Regions from separate parts of the Nonomuraea purpurea genome, predicted to be linked through region 3. Evidence: riboswitches for the same ligand, from Rfam matches in the RefSeq annotation. Region 3 holds a riboswitch; each other region holds the start of a gene.

Region 1 (5,140 bases), on a different contig from region 3:
TGCCGAGCAGGCGTTCGGCGGCCAGCACCACGCCCAGCTCGTTCGCGAACCCCGACAGCCAGTCGTGCCTGTTGGCCAGCATGATGATCTGGCGGTAGTCGCGGACCTCGAAGAGCTTCTCCGCGCCCCGGTGCATGTAGCCGATGATCGGCTCGGCGGTGGCGATGCGCTCGCCGTCGAGTGTCAGGCGCAGCCTGAGCACCCCATGCGTCGACGGGTGCTGCGGGCCGATGTTGAGGATCATGTCCTCGGTGGCCAGCTCCTTCGCGCCGGCTCCGATTCCGACCACACGTTCCGTCATAGGCCCCATGCTGCCACCGCCGTGGTCGGCGATCCAGCGCGGGGGAGGGTCAAGGAATGGCATTGAAACGCATCCTTAAGACGGACATGGGGAGGAATAGCGGGAACGGGGGGAGAAAAGCACCATGAAGAGAGTTCTCTTCGATATCGCGGCCCTGATCGCGCGGGTGGTGACTGGCGTGATCTTCCTGGCGCACGGGCTGGAGAAGTGGCAGGGCGGCCTCGGCCCGACCTCGCGGGGGTTCACGGACATGGGGATCCCGGTGCCCGAACTCTCCGCCGTGTACGCGACCATCGTGGAGACCGTCGGGGGCCTCTTCCTGATCATCGGCCTGCTGGTGCGGCTGATGGGGGTGCTACTGCTGATCAACATGCTCGGCGCGATCGCGTTCGTGCACGCCTCGCAGGGCGTGCTGGCCGGTAACGACGGCTGGGAGCTGCCCGGCGCGCTCGGCGCGCTCGGCCTGATGTTCGCGGCGCTCGGAGGCGGGCGGATCGGGCTCGACGGCATCATCGGCGCGTTGTTCCGCAGACATTCGGAGCGGCACGCGGCCGAGGCGGAGCTGGCCGCCCATGCGTCCAGGAACGGGAACTTCGCGACGGGCCCCACGAGACCGCAGGACCCGCCCGGCGCGAGCAAACAGCCCAAACAGCAGGCGCCGCCCAGATCGAGCAGGCTCAACGACGACGACATGCGCGACATCGACGCCTTGGTGGCCGACGAGCCGCACCAGCATCCCAAGCCGCCGAACCGCTGAGTCAGCGGGCGACGAGGTCGCGCAGCGCCTTGATGAGCCGGTCCACGTGCTCCCGCGTGGTCCCGATGCCGATCGAGGCCCGAACCGCAGAGGCCGTGTCGTCCTCACAGCCCCCGTCGCTCACATCCAGAAGATGCCGGACGAACGGGTGCGCGCAGAACTTGCCGTCGCGCACGCCGATGCCGTACTCGCCGGAGAGCGCCTCGGCCACCTCGCGCGCCGAGTAACCGGCCACGGTGAACGACACGATGCCGACCCGAGGATGGTCATCCCCCCACAGCGACAGCTCCCGAACACCCTCGATCGAGGCCAGCCCGGAACGCAGCCGGGCGATCAGCTCCTCCTCCTCGCGCACCAGCGCGGTCCACCCCGTGGCGCTGAGGGCGTCGCAGGCCGCGGCCAGCGCGATGGCGCCCAGCACGTTCGGGGTTCCGGCCTCGTGGCGCGGCTCGGGGTCGTCGTGCCACTCGATGGTCTCCTCCACCGAGCGCACCGCGCCGCCGCCCTTGAGGTACGGCTCGCCCTCGGCCAGCCAGTCCCTGCGCCCGACCAGAGCGCCGGCGCCGAAGGGCGCGTACAGCTTGTGTCCTGAGAAGACCACGTAGTCCAGGTCGAGCGCGGTCAGGTTGAGCCGCCGGTGCGGTACGAGCTGCGCCGCGTCCACCAGGATCCTGGCCCCGTGCCGGTGCGCGATGTGGGCCAGCGCGGCGATGGGCCACAGTTCGCCGGTGACGTTGGAGGCGGCGGTGACCACGAGCAGCTTCGGCCCCTCGATCCCGGCCAGCGCCTCGTCGGCGGCGCGGACGGCCGCGCCGGGGAAGGCGGGGGGCGCGAGCCGTACGGACCTGGCCCAGGGCAGGAGCGAGGCGTGGTGCTCGGTGTCGAAGACCACGGCGGTGGTGCCGGCGGGCAGACAGCGGGCCAGCAGGTTCGTGGCGTCGGTGGTGTTGCGGGTGAAGATCACGGCGTCGTCGGGACGCGCGCCGACGAAGGCCCTGACCGTGTGGCGGGACTGCTCGTACCTGGCGGTGGTGAGCTGGGAGGCGTAGCCCGCGCCGCGGTGAACGCTGGAGTAGGCCGGGAGCGCGGCGGTGACGGCGGCGCTGACCGGCTCAAGACAGGGGGCGCTGGCGGCGTAGTCGAGGTTGGCGTAGGACACCAGCTTGCCGCCCTTGACCGGCACTTCGAGGTCGGCGCCGAGCACGGCGGGGATCGACCGGCTCGTGACGGCGGCGGGGGCTTCGTCGATGGGTTCGGTGGCGGCGTTGAAGATCGTCAGCGTGGACACGGCACATCTCCTCAGGGTCATCGGACCCCCGGAGCAGCCACGGAGCCCGCGCTTGCCCGCCACCCTCCGTGGCGGACCAGGTCTTCACCCGGGGCACCCCGCCGCGGACGCGAGGGTTGCCGGCCAGCTAGCCGGGGCTTGACGCTGGCACTCATGACCTACGAACCGCACTATAACCGACGCCAGGCCCTAAAACGCAAGTCCGCGAACTTATGTGACTCCTGACTCGTTGCACCCGGAAACCCGCCACCCCCGCGTCATGGAGGTACACACATGCTGGACTGGGTGACCGACCCGCAGATCTGGATCGGTTTCTTCACCCTGGTCGCCTTGGAGATCGTTCTAGGGATAGACAACATCATCTTCATCTCGATCCTGGCGGGCAAGCTACCTCCTGAGCAGCGGGACAGAGCGCGCGTGCTGGGCCTGGCGGCGGCGCTGATCAGCAGGCTGCTCCTGCTGCTCGCCCTGTCGTGGGTGGTGCAGCTCACCGCGCCGCTGTTCACGGTCTTCGGCCACGAGATATCGGGACGCGACCTGATCCTGTTGCTCGGCGGCCTGTTCCTGCTGGCCAAGAGCGTCACGGAGATCGGCCACAGCATGGACACCCCGCACGGCAAGGACAAGAAGGCCGCCGCCGCGTCCTTCGCCTCCGTGATCGCGCAGATCATGGTGCTGGACATCGTGTTCTCGCTCGACTCGGTCATCACCGCCGTGGGCATGGTCGACGAGCTGGGCGTGATGATCGCGGCCGTCGTGGTGGCCGTGCTGGTGATGTTGTTCGCCTCCGGGCCGATCAGCAGGTTCGTCGACACGCATCCGAGCATCAAGATGCTGGCGCTGGCGTTCCTGGTGCTGATCGGCGTGGTGCTCGTCGCCGAGGGCCTGGACCAGCACATCCCCAAGGGCTACATCTACTTCGCGATGGCGTTCTCGGTCATCGTGGAACTGCTGAACATCCGGGTGCGCAGCAGGAACAACAAGAAGGTTCCGGAGGAGACGGAGGAGAAGGCCACTCCTTAAGATGAAATAGTGCCCTTCGACCCCTGGGATCCTGATTTCGTCGCTCATCCGTACCGGGTCTATGACGAGCTGAGGCGCCAGGCGCCCGTCAGCTACTTCGAGCCGACGGGCCAGTGGCTCGTCTCCCGGCACGCCGACGTCAACGCCCTGCTCAGAGACCGCCGCCTGGGGCGGTCCTACCTGCACGTGGCCACGCACGAGGAGTTCGGCAGGCCGCAGGAGCCGGACTTCCAGGAGCCGTTCTGGCGGGTGATCAGGGCGGGCATGCTGGACGTGGAGCCGCCGGTGCACACCAGGCTGCGCCGGTTGGTCTCCAGGGCGTTCACGCCGCGCATGGTCGAGTCGTTGCGCCCCCGCGTACGCGCCATCGCCGAGAGGCTGGTGGCCGCGTACGCGGACAAGGGCGGCGGAGACCTGATCGCCGAGGTCGCCGAGCCGCTCCCCGTCACCGTGATCGCGGAGATGCTCGGCGTCCCCGACCAGGACCGCCACCTGCTGCGCCCCTGGTCGGCCGACATCTGCCTGATGTACGAACTCAACCCCGGCAGCCAGGCCCAGCACACCGCGGCACGCGCTGCGGAGGAGTTCGCCGGATACCTCAAGTCCCTGGCGGCGCGGCGCCGCCGCGCCCCCGGCGACGACCTGATCAGCGCGCTCACCCAGATCCCGGAGCTCACCGAGGACGAGCTGGTCGGCACGTGCGTCCTGCTGCTCAACGCCGGCCACGAGGCCACCGTGAACGTGACGGGCAACGGCTGGTGGGCCCTGTTCAGGAACCCCGGCGAGCTCCAACGGTTGCGCGAGGACCGTTCGCTGCTGCCCACGGCCGTCGAGGAGCTGATGCGCTGGGACACGCCGCTGCAGATGTTCGAGCGCTGGGTGCTGGAGGACATCGAGGTCCACGGCGTGCGGATCCCGCGCGGGTCGGAGGTGGCCCTGCTGTTCGGCTCGGCCAACCGCGACCCGGCGGTCTTCGACGACCCGGACCGGCTCGACGTGGGCCGCGCCGACAACCCGCACATCTCGTTCGGGGCCGGTATCCACTTCTGCCTGGGCGCGCCGCTGGCCCGCATCGAGCTGATCGAGTCGTTCGGCGCGCTCCTGGACCGCGCGCCCAAGCTGGAGCTGCGGCAGGAGCCCACGTGGAAGCCCGGCTACGTCATTCGCGGCCTGCGCTCACTTGAGCTCACTTTCGCTGGGTGAGCCAGCCGAAGCCGCCGAGCCCGGTGGGATCGATCAGCTCGGCCTCCTCCGAAGCTCTGGCCAGGGCCCGCAGATAGCCCCGTGGATTGGCGCGGGCCAGCTCGACGGGCGGGCGCGCCCCGAGGACGCCCAACTCGCGCAGCGCCTCGCGCTGTGTGGACAAGGTTGTGGATATCGCGCCGGCCCGCCGCCCGGCCTCGGCGCACGCGTCGAGGGCGACATGGGCGGTGATGTCGCAGGTGCCGTCGGGTACGGGCAACACGACCGCCCCGTCGCGGTAGCCGGTCAGCGTCCCGCAGGGCGGGCGGTTATCCACAGGGTGTGCATAATCGATGGCGATCGCCCGTCCCCTGGTGAGGCGCATGAGGACCGACGCCCACGCCTCGTCGCGCGGCCGGCCGATCTCCGCTCGCGAGCCGACCCGGGTCAGCGGCCACCACCGGTCGAGCCAGGCCAGGTCGGCCGGGCTCGGCGGCCCTCCGAGACGCTCCTCGCCCGTACGGGTGTTCACCATGACCAGCCGGGGTCCGTCGGCCGTCTGCTCCACCACGTCGAGCGGCACGTTGTC
Region 2 (5,140 bases), on a different contig from region 3:
GCTACGTGCAGCGCGAGTGGTTCCTGCCCACCACCAAGATCCTGGTCGTCGACCAGTGGAACACGCCCGGCCTGGCCGGCGTGCTCGAGCACGCCGACTGGCGTTAGAGCGCCTGCTGCTCGTCGATGGGCCCCAGAGCGTCGAGCTGGGCCGCCAGCCACTTCTGCGGCGGCAGGGCGGTGGCGGCGGCGTGCAGCTTGTCACGCCGCATCCTGCGTTCGTCCTCCGGCATGACCAGCGCCTCGTGCAGGGCGTCGGCCGTCTCGGTGATGTCGTAGGGGTTGACGACGAGCGCGTGCGGCCCCAGCTCGGCCGCCGCGCCGGCCTCCCGCGACAACACCAGCGCGCATCGCGGCGACAGGATCGGGCCCTCCTTGGCGACCAGGTTCATGCCGTCGCGGATGGGGTTGACCAGCAGGACATCCGCCATCCTGTAGGCGGCCAGCGAGCGCGGATAGTCGTCGTTGACGTTGAGGATCAGCGGATCCCAGTCCTCCGTGGCGTAGGTGTCCTCGATCTCCTGGGCGCAGCGCTGCACCATGGCGGTGTACTCGCGGTATTCGGGCAGGTCGTGCCTGCTGGGGTAGGCGAAGGCCAGGTGCACCACGCGGCCGTGCCACTCGGGGTGGGCGGCGAGGAACTCGCCGTAGGCCACCAGGCCGCGCACGATGTTCTTCGACAGCTCGGTGCGGTCGATGCGGACGATCAGGCTGCGCTCGCCCACCTGCTCCCTGAGCGCCGCCATGTGCGACTCGACGTCGGGCTCGACGGCCCGCTCCCACAGCGCGTCGCCGTCGACGCCCAGGCTGTGGACGCCGATGCGGGTCGTCCTGCCCTGGTGGGTGACGCTGCGCCCGGCGCGGTCGGCCTCCGCGCCCAGGAGAGCCTCACAGCAGTCCATGAACGCCTGGGCCCACCTGTCTGCCAGGAACCCGGCGTGATCGGCTCCCAGAATGCCTTCCAGGACCTCTCTGGCCACAGCGTCGGGCAGCAGGGAGAAGTATTCGGGCGGCGCCCACGGGGTGTGGCTGAAATGGGCGATGCGCAGATCGGGCCGTTCTGCGCGGAGCATCGCCGGGGTCAACGTCAGGTGGTAGTCCTGCACCATCACGCGGGCGCCGTGGCCGGCCTCCTCGGCCAGTGCCAGCGCGAACGCGCCGTTGTAGTCGCGGTAGGACTCCCACTCGCGGGCGAAGCGGGTGCCGAAGCTGGGCGAGTTGGGGATGTCGTAGAGCAGGTGGTTGACGAACCACAGGGTCGAGTTGGCCACGGCGTTGTAGGCGCGGTGGAAGGTGGCGGGCGGGATGTCGAGCATCCGCACCTTGCCGATGTCGTAGCCGGCCTGGTCGATCCGGCCGCCAGGAGTCAGGCGCACGGCGCTGCGGTCGCCGTCGGACAGCGCCGCGCACACCCACAGCACGCCGTCGTCCTTGGTCGCCCCGGACAACCCGGACACCAGGCCGCCCCCGCCGCGTTTCATGGTCAGTTCGCCGTCGTCGGAGACGGTGAAGGAGACAGGTCCTCTGTTGGAGGCCACCAGAACGCTGTTCATCGAGGCTCCTTTCGCCCATAGGATCCCAGCTATGGCGCTAGATGAGCTAACCGAGGAACTCGCCCGCTCCGCCGCCGCCGGAGATCATCGCGCACTTGGCGAACTCCTGGCACGGATCGAGCCTGATGTGATGCGTCACTGCGCCCGAATCCTGCCATATCATCAGGACGCTGAGGAGGCCTCGCAAGACACATTGCTGGCCGTGGCGCGTAACATCGGGCGCTTCGAGGGACGGGCGAGGTTCAGTACCTGGCTGCACATCGTCACGGCCAACTGCGCGCGTACGACGTACCGCTCGCTCAAGCGCAGGGCCGCCGAGCAGACCTCCGACGAGCTGCCCATGCAGAAGCCCGACGTTCGGCGGGTCAGTGTGATCGCGGGCTCGCGGCTCGACCTGCTCGACGCCATGGAGGCGCTGGAGGCCGACAAACCCGACCTGGCTCAGGCGCTGGTTCTGCGCGACATCGTCCAGCTCGACTACAACGAGGTGGCCGAGCAGCTGGGAATTCCGCTCGGCACCGCCAAGTCGCGTATCCACCAGGCACGCAAATACGTACAGGGTGTGCTCGGGGAGGACTATCGCTGAGACTATGCGTCTCATCTGCTGAGACGGATGGTCGTTTGGGTCACTTGGGCGGGTAGAGTCCAATTCAACAACTGAATATTGCTCATCCAGAGGGGTGGAGGGACCGGCCCTGCGAAGCCCCGGCAACCCTCCCGGCTTTCGACTCGCGACCTGGCGAGGCCGACCGGGACAAGGTGCCAATTCCGGTTCGCGGTCAAGGTGGCCGCGGGCGAAGATGAGGGAAGGCCTCGCTTCATGCCGCTTGACTTTGGTCCTGCCGTCGCTCTGTCCTGCCGCGAGTGCGGCACCCGTTACCCCCTCGGCCCCAGTTTCGCGTGTCAGGAGTGTTTCGGGCCGCTTGAGGCGGCCTACTCCTTCGGCGAAGTGACCCGCGCGGACATCGAATCGGGCCCCGCCAACATCTGGCGCTACCGGTCGTTGCTGCCGGTGCCCGCCGACGTCATCAGTAAGCCCAATATGAACCCCGGCTGGACCAAATTGGTCAAGGCCGGAAATCTGGGGCGAGCACTCGGCATCAAGTCCCTGCATGTGAAGGACGACTCGGGCAACCCCACCCACTCCTTCAAGGACCGCGTGGTCGCCATGGCCGTCGAGGCGGCGCGCAACTTCGGTTTCCACACCCTTTCCTGCTCCTCCACCGGCAATCTCGCGGGCGCGGTCACGGCCGCGGCGGCGCGGGCGGGGCTCGAGGCGTGCGTGTTCATCCCCGCGAACCTCGAACACGCCAAGATCGCCATGGCCCGGGTGTTCGGCGGCCGGCTGATCGGCATCGACGGCACCTACGACGAGGTCAACAGGTTCTGCTCGGAACTGATCGGCGACCCGCTCGGCGACAAGTGGGGCTTCGTCAACGTCAACCTGCGGCCCTACTACGCCGAGGGGTCCAAGACGCTCGCGTACGAGATCGCCGAGCAGCTCGGCTGGCGGCTGCCCGAGCAGATCATCATCCCCATCGCCTCCGGCTCGCAGCTCACGAAGATCGACAAGGGCTTCAAGGAGCTGGTGGCGCTGGGGCTGGTCGAGGACACCCCCTACAAGATCTTCGGGGCGCAGGCGGCCGGCTGCTCGCCGGTCTCCACCGCGTACAAGGCGGGACACGACGTCGTCCAGCCGGTCAAGCCCGACACCATCGCCAAGTCGCTGGCCATCGGCAACCCGGCCGACGGCCCGTACGTGCTCGACATCGCCCGGCGCACGGGAGGGGGCGTCGAGGACGTCACCGACCCTGAGATCGTGGCCGCGATCAAGCTGCTGGCCTCGACCGAGGGCATCTTCGCCGAGACCGCCGGCGGGGTGACCGTGGGCGTGCTCAAGAAGCTCGTCGAGACGGGAGCGCTCGACCCGGAGGCCGAGACCGTGGTGCTCAACACCGGCGACGGGCTCAAGACGCTCGACGTGCTCGCCGACGCCAAGCCCACCGCCGTGATCCGGCCCTCTCTCGACGCGTACCGCGCGACTGTCTGACAACCAGGAAAGGCGACTTAAACCATGGCCGTATCTGTGCGGATTCCCACCATTCTGCGTACGTACACCGGCGGCAACGCCGAAGTGAGTGGCGAGGGCGCGACTCTTCGTGACGTGCTCGCCAAGCTCGACTCCGACTACCCGGGGATCGGCGCGAGAATACTTGATGAATCGGGCAAGATTCGACGTTTCGTCAACGTTTATGTTGGGGAAGAGGACGTCCGTTTCGTCGAAGGACTCGACACTCCCGCCCCTGAGGGCGCTCAGATCTCAATCATCCCGGCGGTCGCCGGAGGCTGAGTGCACCACCACACGTGAGAAGGCGCCCCTAGTGGGCGCCTTCTCCATTTCCAGGCCATTTCAACCCTGAACCGCCTTCAGATCGTAGAAATACGTAGTTTGTGGATTGACTCTGTTGCCAAACCCCGTGCCACAGGTATGGTCGAGGGCGATCGTCTGGCTGATTTTCTGTTAAGTCATGCGATTACAGGTCTCGCGGAGGAATGGGCGAGATCTGTGAGCCCAGTAAGAGGAGTCGGAAGTGGCGCAGGGCACCGTCAAGTGGTTCAACGCGGACAAGGGCTACGGCTTCATCGCGGTAGACGGTGGTAAGGATGTATTCGTCCATTACTCAGCGATCCTGATGGACGGGTATCGATCTCTCGAACAGGGGCAGCGCGTCGAGTTCGAGATCACGCAGGGCCAGAAGGGGCCGCAGGCGGAGGCCGTCCGCGCGGTCTGAAAACACCGCTGGTATGCACCGGGCCGGATCGCACGGCAGCGCAGTCCGTGCGAGCCTGCCACCTCCCATTTCGTCGATCCGGGTACGGCGAGTCGTGCGGTGGGCCGCGTCCAGTGGTCCGCCGTAGGTTGCGAGGTTTACCCCCATTAGGGGCGGTTCGCCGTACTGACCTGGGCCAGGACACCCAGGGCCGCAGGCTGTCGCTTGCACTCGGCAGGGTAGAGTGCTAAACAGTCGTTGGCACTCTGTACGGCAGAGTGCCAACACTCGGATCGAGACGATGGGGCCTGCCGAACGGAGATGCAGGCCCATGCCGTCGCGGGCGTCGGCTCGGTCCAGGACAGCCACCCTGCATCTGGGAGGTCTAGCCTTATGGCAGCCAAGATGATCGCGTTTGACGAGGACGCCCGGCGCGGTCTCGAGCGCGGTATGAACCAGCTCGCCGACGCCGTCAAGGTGACCTTGGGCCCCAAGGGCCGCAACGTCGTTCTGGAGAAGAAGTGGGGCGCTCCCACGATCACCAACGACGGTGTGTCCATCGCCAAGGAGATCGAGCTCGAGGACCCGTGGGAGAAGATCGGCGCCGAGCTGGTCAAGGAAGTCGCCAAGAAGACTGACGACGTCGCGGGCGACGGCACCACCACGGCCACCGTGCTCGCCCAGGCGCTGGTGCGTGAGGGTCTGCGCAACGTGGCCGCCGGCGCCAACCCGATGGCTCTGAAGAAGGGCATCGAGGCCGCCGTCGAGCGCGTCAGCGAGGAGCTCTCCAAGCTGGCCAAGGACGTGGAGACCAAGG
Region 3 (5,140 bases):
GCGCGCGCCCGGCGATACGACCGTCATCCCGCCCCCACCTCAGGCCCGGCACCGGGCTCCGCGCCGGGCTTCGCCGCGGGCCCCGTGTCGGGCTTGGCTTCCGACCCCGCGCCGGACCTCGCCTCGGGTCCCGTGCCGGGCTTCGCGCCGGTCTCCGGTTCGGGTCCCGCGTCGAGGATGATCACGTCGGCGGGGTCCCAGGTTGCCACGACCGGCGTGCCCGCGCCCGGCGGGTCAGCCGAGCCCGCGCCGGTGTCGGCGCTCTGCACGCTCAGGGCGCGCCCGTCGGCCAGCCGCACCTCGACGTGCCAGGCGTCACCCGCGAACGCCCGATACCCCACGGTCCCCGCGACCCCGCCGGCCGTCTCGACGCCAGCCGTGTTGGGGCTCGCTTCGGCCGGGTCGGTGGTGCGGAGGGCTGAGGCGGGCGTGTCGGGAATGCCGGTCGAACCGGGTTCGTCGGCGGTGCGCAGGCGGATGCGTTCTGGGCGGATCGCCACTACCGCGTGCTCGCCCACGCCCACCGGCAGTGGCCCGCAGCCCACGGTGATCCCGCCGACGTCGAGCTCGCCCGAGGCCGTGACGGTGCCCTCCAGGACGTTGGCCGCCCCGATGAACTGCGCCACGAAGCGGGTCGCCGGCCGCCGGTAGACCTCGTCGGGGGTGCCGAGCTGCTCGATCCGGCCGCCGTTCATGACGGCCACCCGGTCGGACAGCGCCAGAGCCTCCTCCTGGTCGTGCGTGACGAAGATCATCGTGGTGCCGATGCGGCGCTGGATGGCCCGCAGCTCCACCCGCATCTCCCTGCGCAGCTTGGCGTCGAGGTTGGACAGCGGCTCGTCCAGCAGCAGCACCGCGGGCCGGATGGCCAGGGCGCGGGCCAGCGCCACCCGCTGCTGCTGGCCGCCGGAGAGCTGCTTGGGCCGGCGCTCGGCGTACCCCTCGAGGCCGACCAGGCGCAGCGCCTCGCGGACGCGCTCCTCGCGTTCGGCCCGGTCCAGGCGGCGCACCCGCAGCCCGTACGCCACGTTGGCGGCGACGGTCATGTGCGGGAACAGCGCGTAGTTCTGGAAGACCATGCCCAGACCCCGGCGGTACGGCGGCCGGTCGGTGACGTCGGAGCCGTCGATCACGATCCGGCCCGCCGTGGGCCGCACGAAGCCCGCGATGGAGTTGAGCAGCGTCGTCTTGCCGCAACCGCTGGGCCCGAGAATGGACAGGAACTCGCCCTTGCGGATCGACAGCCGCTCCAGATCGAGCACCCGCGCGCCTTCGTAGCCGGCGGCCAGTCCCTCGATCTCGACGTGTCCCGCCCCGTCCCCGGGCAGTTCGATCAGCCGAAGATCTGATTCCACCGCTGCTGCCATTCGTTGAGCTTGGGGGTGGCGACCGTGTAGTCGACCCAGATGAACTTCTCGAAGACCTCGGGCCCGTGCTTGACCCGCTCCTCGAAGGCCGGGCTGTAGTCGATGGCGTCGTTCCCGGCGGCGTACCAGGTGCCTTCGGCGAACGGCTTCTGGTTCTGCGCCGCCGACAGGTAGTCGAGGAACTTGGTGGCCAGCTCGCTGTTCTTGCTGCCGCTGGCGACGAAGTACGAGGTCAGCGCCCCCACCGGGCCAGACTTGGGGTAGGTGAAGCCGATCGGGGAGCCCGCCTGGGCCATGGCGAAGGCGCGGCCGTCCCAGAAGGGCATGATCCAGGCGTCGCCGTTCTCCATGACGGTGGCGGCGTTGCCCGCGTTGGCGGGGAAGGACGACACGCAGCCCTTCAGCGTCTCCAGCTTGGCGAACGCCTTGTCCACGGCCGCGGGGTCGGACAGCTTGCCGCCTTCGGAGGTGACCAGGGCGGAGAAGAACTCCAGGCCGGGGTTGTAGGTCAGCGGGGGCAGGGCGATGTGGCCGCAGTACTGCTTGTCGAAGATGTCCGACCAGTCCGACGGCGGCGTCTTGATCTTGTCGGTTCGGTAGAGGAGGCCGGTCGAGCCCGTGGTCAGCGGCACGCCGTACTGCTTGCCCTGGTAGGCCGACTTGCCGCGCAGCACGGGGTCGATGTCCTTCCAGTGCGTGAGCTTGGCGGTGTCGAGCGGCTGCAGCAGACCGGCCGAGGACGCGGGCAGGGAGGCGTCGGGGGTGAAGGCGATGACGTCGAACGGCGGGTTCTCGCCGCCGGACGCCCGCAGCTTGGTGAGCCATTCGGCGTTGGCGCCGTAGACGAGGTTGACCTTCGCGCCGGTGTCGCGTTCGAACGGCTCGACGAACGACTTCTTGAACAGCTCGCCCCATGCGCCCGCGAACGCGGTCACCGTGAGTTCCTGTTTGGCCTGGCCCGCGTCGCCCGTACCCGACGATCCGCCCGTGTCGACGCCGCCGCATGCCGTGAGCGCGAGCATGACCGCGGCGCCCGCTCCGGCCAGGCGAGTGACTCCGCCCTTCATCATTACCCTTTCGTTGGAGCCAAGGGCGCGGGGGTGGGGCAGGGCACGGCTGGAGGACCGCGCTTGCCGCCGGGAGCACCGTTCAGCTCGACGACCATGTCATCACCCGGGGCACCCCGCCGCGGTGGGAGGGTTGCCGTCCAGCAAGCCGGGGCTTCGCACTGGACTCGTGACAAAAGCGACTATACCAGTCGGTTTTAGTGACAATCTTCCGGGCTCGTTTGTGTCGTTTGCTCACCTTTATACACATTGCAGGCTCTTGGCGTACACGTACCCCCGTCGCGGCGCGTGATTCGGGCGCCACGGGGCGCACTCCCTCGCGGATGGGGGTTGACTGGCGTGCGCTTTGCCTTAATGATTATTCCTACTTGTACAGTAGGATTAATCGGGAAAGGGGGTGCCGTGCGAGCACTCATCCTGCTCGGGCTGGTCGGCTTCGCCGCACAGCTCGTGGACGGCAGCCTGGGCATGGCCTACGGCGTCACTTCGACCACGTTGCTGCTGGCCATCGGCACCAACGCCGCCGCCGCCTCGGCCACCGTGCACCTTGCCGAGATCGGCACCACACTCGCCTCGGGCCTGTCACACTGGCGCTTCGGCAACATCGACTGGAAGGTCGTCGGCAAGATCGGCGTTCCCGGCGCCGTCGGCGCGTTCGCCGGCGCGACGTTCCTGTCGAGCCTGTCGACCGAGACCGCCGCTCCGGTCATGTCGCTCATCCTGCTGACCCTGGGCGCCTACATCCTCATCCGGTTCACCGCGTACGGACTGCCGCGCGGCAACCTGGGCAAGCCGCTGCGCAAGCGCTTCCTGACGCCGCTCGGACTGCTCGCCGGGTTCGTCGACGCCACCGGAGGCGGCGGCTGGGGCCCGGTCGGCACCCCCGCCATCCTGGCCAGCGGCCGCCTGGCGCCCCGCAAGGTGATCGGCTCCATCGACGCCAGCGAATTCCTCGTCGCCATCGCCGCCAGCGTCGGGTTCTTCGTCGGCATCGGCTCCGAGAACATCAACTTCGCCTGGGTCGCCGTGCTCCTGCTCGGCGGCGTCATCGCCGCCCCGATCGCGGCCTGGCTGGTCCGGCACATCCCGCCGCGCATCCTCGGCTCGGCCGTGGGCGGGCTCATCATCCTGACCAACGTCCGCACCCTGCTGCGCAGCGAATGGATCGACGCCCCCGGCAACGTCCAGGCCATCGCCTACGTCGCCATCGCCGTCCTGTGGGCCGCCGCCATCGCCTACTCGGTGCGCGAGTACCGGCGCGACAAGGCGCACGAGTCGGTCGAGGCGGTCGAGGACGAGACCCGCCGCACGACGACGGAAGAAGAAACCGCCTCCGCCTGAGCCACGTCCCGGGTCCGGCGGCCTCTCGCACGGGAGCCGGACCCGGGACGCGGGAACCTCCTCGGCCGGAGGCCGATCACAAAGGAGCATCATTGACCTCAAGCCCCTGCCTGCCGCGACAGCACCGTGCGGCGCCCCCGATCGCCGCCCTGGCCGCACCCGCCAGGGCCGCCGCCGTCCCGCCGGCAGTGCGGCGGGACGGCTGATGCGCATCTCCGCCCGCACCCAGTACGCGCTGTGCGCCATGGTCGCCCTCGCGACCGCGGAAGGCCCCGTACACGCGGAATGGGTCGCCCTCACCCAGGACATCCCGCGCCGATTCTGCGACAACATCCTGCTCCAACTGCGCAGGGCGGGCCTGGTACGCAGCCAAAGAGGCCCCGACGGCGGCTACTGGCTGGCCCGCCCGGCCAAGGAGATCAGCCTCGCCGACGTGATCCACGTGACCGAGGGCGTCGAGCAGGGCTCCGAGCACTTCCCCGCCGCCGCCGCGCCCCTGGCCGACGTCTGGGCCCAGCTCCGCAGCCACGAACACGCCCTGCTGAGCGAGATCACCCTCGCCCACATCGTGGACGCTCCCACGGGGTTGACCACCTCGGGCTCGTAAGGTCTGCGGTATGGCTCAGCACTGGTTCGACCCCGACCGGCGCGGCTCCGCCGGCTGGGACCTGGCGGCCGCGTCGCTGTGCGTCCTGGTGTTCTGGCTGCCGATCGACGGCGGCGGACGCGCCGCCTGGGCCCACGCCGGGCTGATCGCGCTGCTGGTCGCCGGCATGCTGCTGCGCGGGCGGCGGCCGTTCGCGGCGCTGGCCGTCGTCGGCGCCGCGACCCTGGCGGGCGTCGCGTTCGGGATGACGCAGGACCCGTTCGTCGCCTCGGCGTGGGTGCTCTATCGCGTGGCCCTCACCTACGGGTCCGCCAGGTCGCTCAAGACCGTGGCGTGGGCGGTGGGGGTGAGCATCGCGGCGGTGGCGTTCCTGGGGACCGCCGACGCGGAGAGCGCCGTGCGCCACACGATGCTCAGCCTGTCCGCGCTGGCCGTGGCCTGGGTGCTGGGCGCCACGACGCGCCAGGCGGCGCTGGAGACCGAGCACGCGATGCTGGCAGAACGGCACGGGGCCGTGACGGCCGAACGGCTGCGCGTGGTGCGGGAGGTCCATGACGTCGTCTCCCACTCGCTCGGCACGATCGCCGTGACCGCCGGTGTCGCGGCCCGCGCCGACGACATGGGACGCATGCGCGCCAGGCTCGGGCAGATCGAGCAGGTGAGCAGGCAGGCGATGGAGGAACTGCGCACGACGCTCGGCGCCGTCCGCGAGAGCGGCGAGCCCGCCGAGCGCCGTCCGCAGCCGGGGATCGGGGACC

What was found. A riboswitch is a leader RNA that binds a small molecule or an ion and turns the genes downstream of it on or off. The one in region 3 is predicted to bind S-adenosylmethionine.
Region 1: linked by a shared signal. The riboswitch ahead of ACFOY2_RS31740 (aminotransferase class V-fold PLP-dependent enzyme) and the one ahead of ACFOY2_RS18990 (ABC transporter substrate-binding protein) in region 3 are both predicted to bind S-adenosylmethionine.
Region 2: linked by a shared signal. The riboswitch ahead of thrC (threonine synthase) and the one ahead of ACFOY2_RS18990 (ABC transporter substrate-binding protein) in region 3 are both predicted to bind S-adenosylmethionine.

Annotation. Positions count from the first base shown of each region.
Region 1 is NZ_JBHSBI010000018.1:41,720-46,859, forward strand. Features, by position in the region: gene ACFOY2_RS31730 (NADH-quinone oxidoreductase subunit D) at 1-301, opposite strand, end outside; gene ACFOY2_RS31735 (DoxX family protein) at 426-1,058, shown strand; gene ACFOY2_RS31740 (aminotransferase class V-fold PLP-dependent enzyme) at 1,060-2,346, opposite strand; SAM riboswitch class IV at 2,390-2,505, opposite strand; gene ACFOY2_RS31745 (TerC family protein) at 2,620-3,369, shown strand; gene ACFOY2_RS31750 (cytochrome P450) at 3,379-4,572, shown strand; gene ACFOY2_RS31755 (SAM-dependent methyltransferase) at 4,556-5,140, opposite strand, start outside.
Region 2 is NZ_JBHSBI010000026.1:26,963-32,102, forward strand. Features, by position in the region: gene ACFOY2_RS38480 (hypothetical protein) at 1-107, shown strand, start outside; gene ACFOY2_RS38485 (alpha,alpha-trehalose-phosphate synthase (UDP-forming)) at 104-1,552, opposite strand; gene ACFOY2_RS38490 (RNA polymerase sigma factor) at 1,584-2,138, shown strand; SAM riboswitch class I at 2,218-2,359, shown strand; gene thrC (threonine synthase) at 2,373-3,602, shown strand; gene ACFOY2_RS38500 (MoaD/ThiS family protein) at 3,627-3,902, shown strand; gene ACFOY2_RS38505 (cold-shock protein) at 4,144-4,344, shown strand; gene groL (chaperonin GroEL) at 4,717-5,140, shown strand, end outside.
Region 3 is NZ_JBHSBI010000009.1:58,654-63,793, forward strand. Features, by position in the region: gene ACFOY2_RS18980 (ABC transporter permease) at 1-27, opposite strand, end outside; gene ACFOY2_RS18985 (ABC transporter ATP-binding protein) at 24-1,367, opposite strand; gene ACFOY2_RS18990 (ABC transporter substrate-binding protein) at 1,334-2,437, opposite strand; SAM riboswitch class IV at 2,489-2,609, opposite strand; gene ACFOY2_RS18995 (sulfite exporter TauE/SafE family protein) at 2,837-3,775, shown strand; gene ACFOY2_RS19000 (RrF2 family transcriptional regulator) at 3,981-4,382, shown strand; gene ACFOY2_RS19005 (sensor histidine kinase) at 4,393-5,140, shown strand, end outside.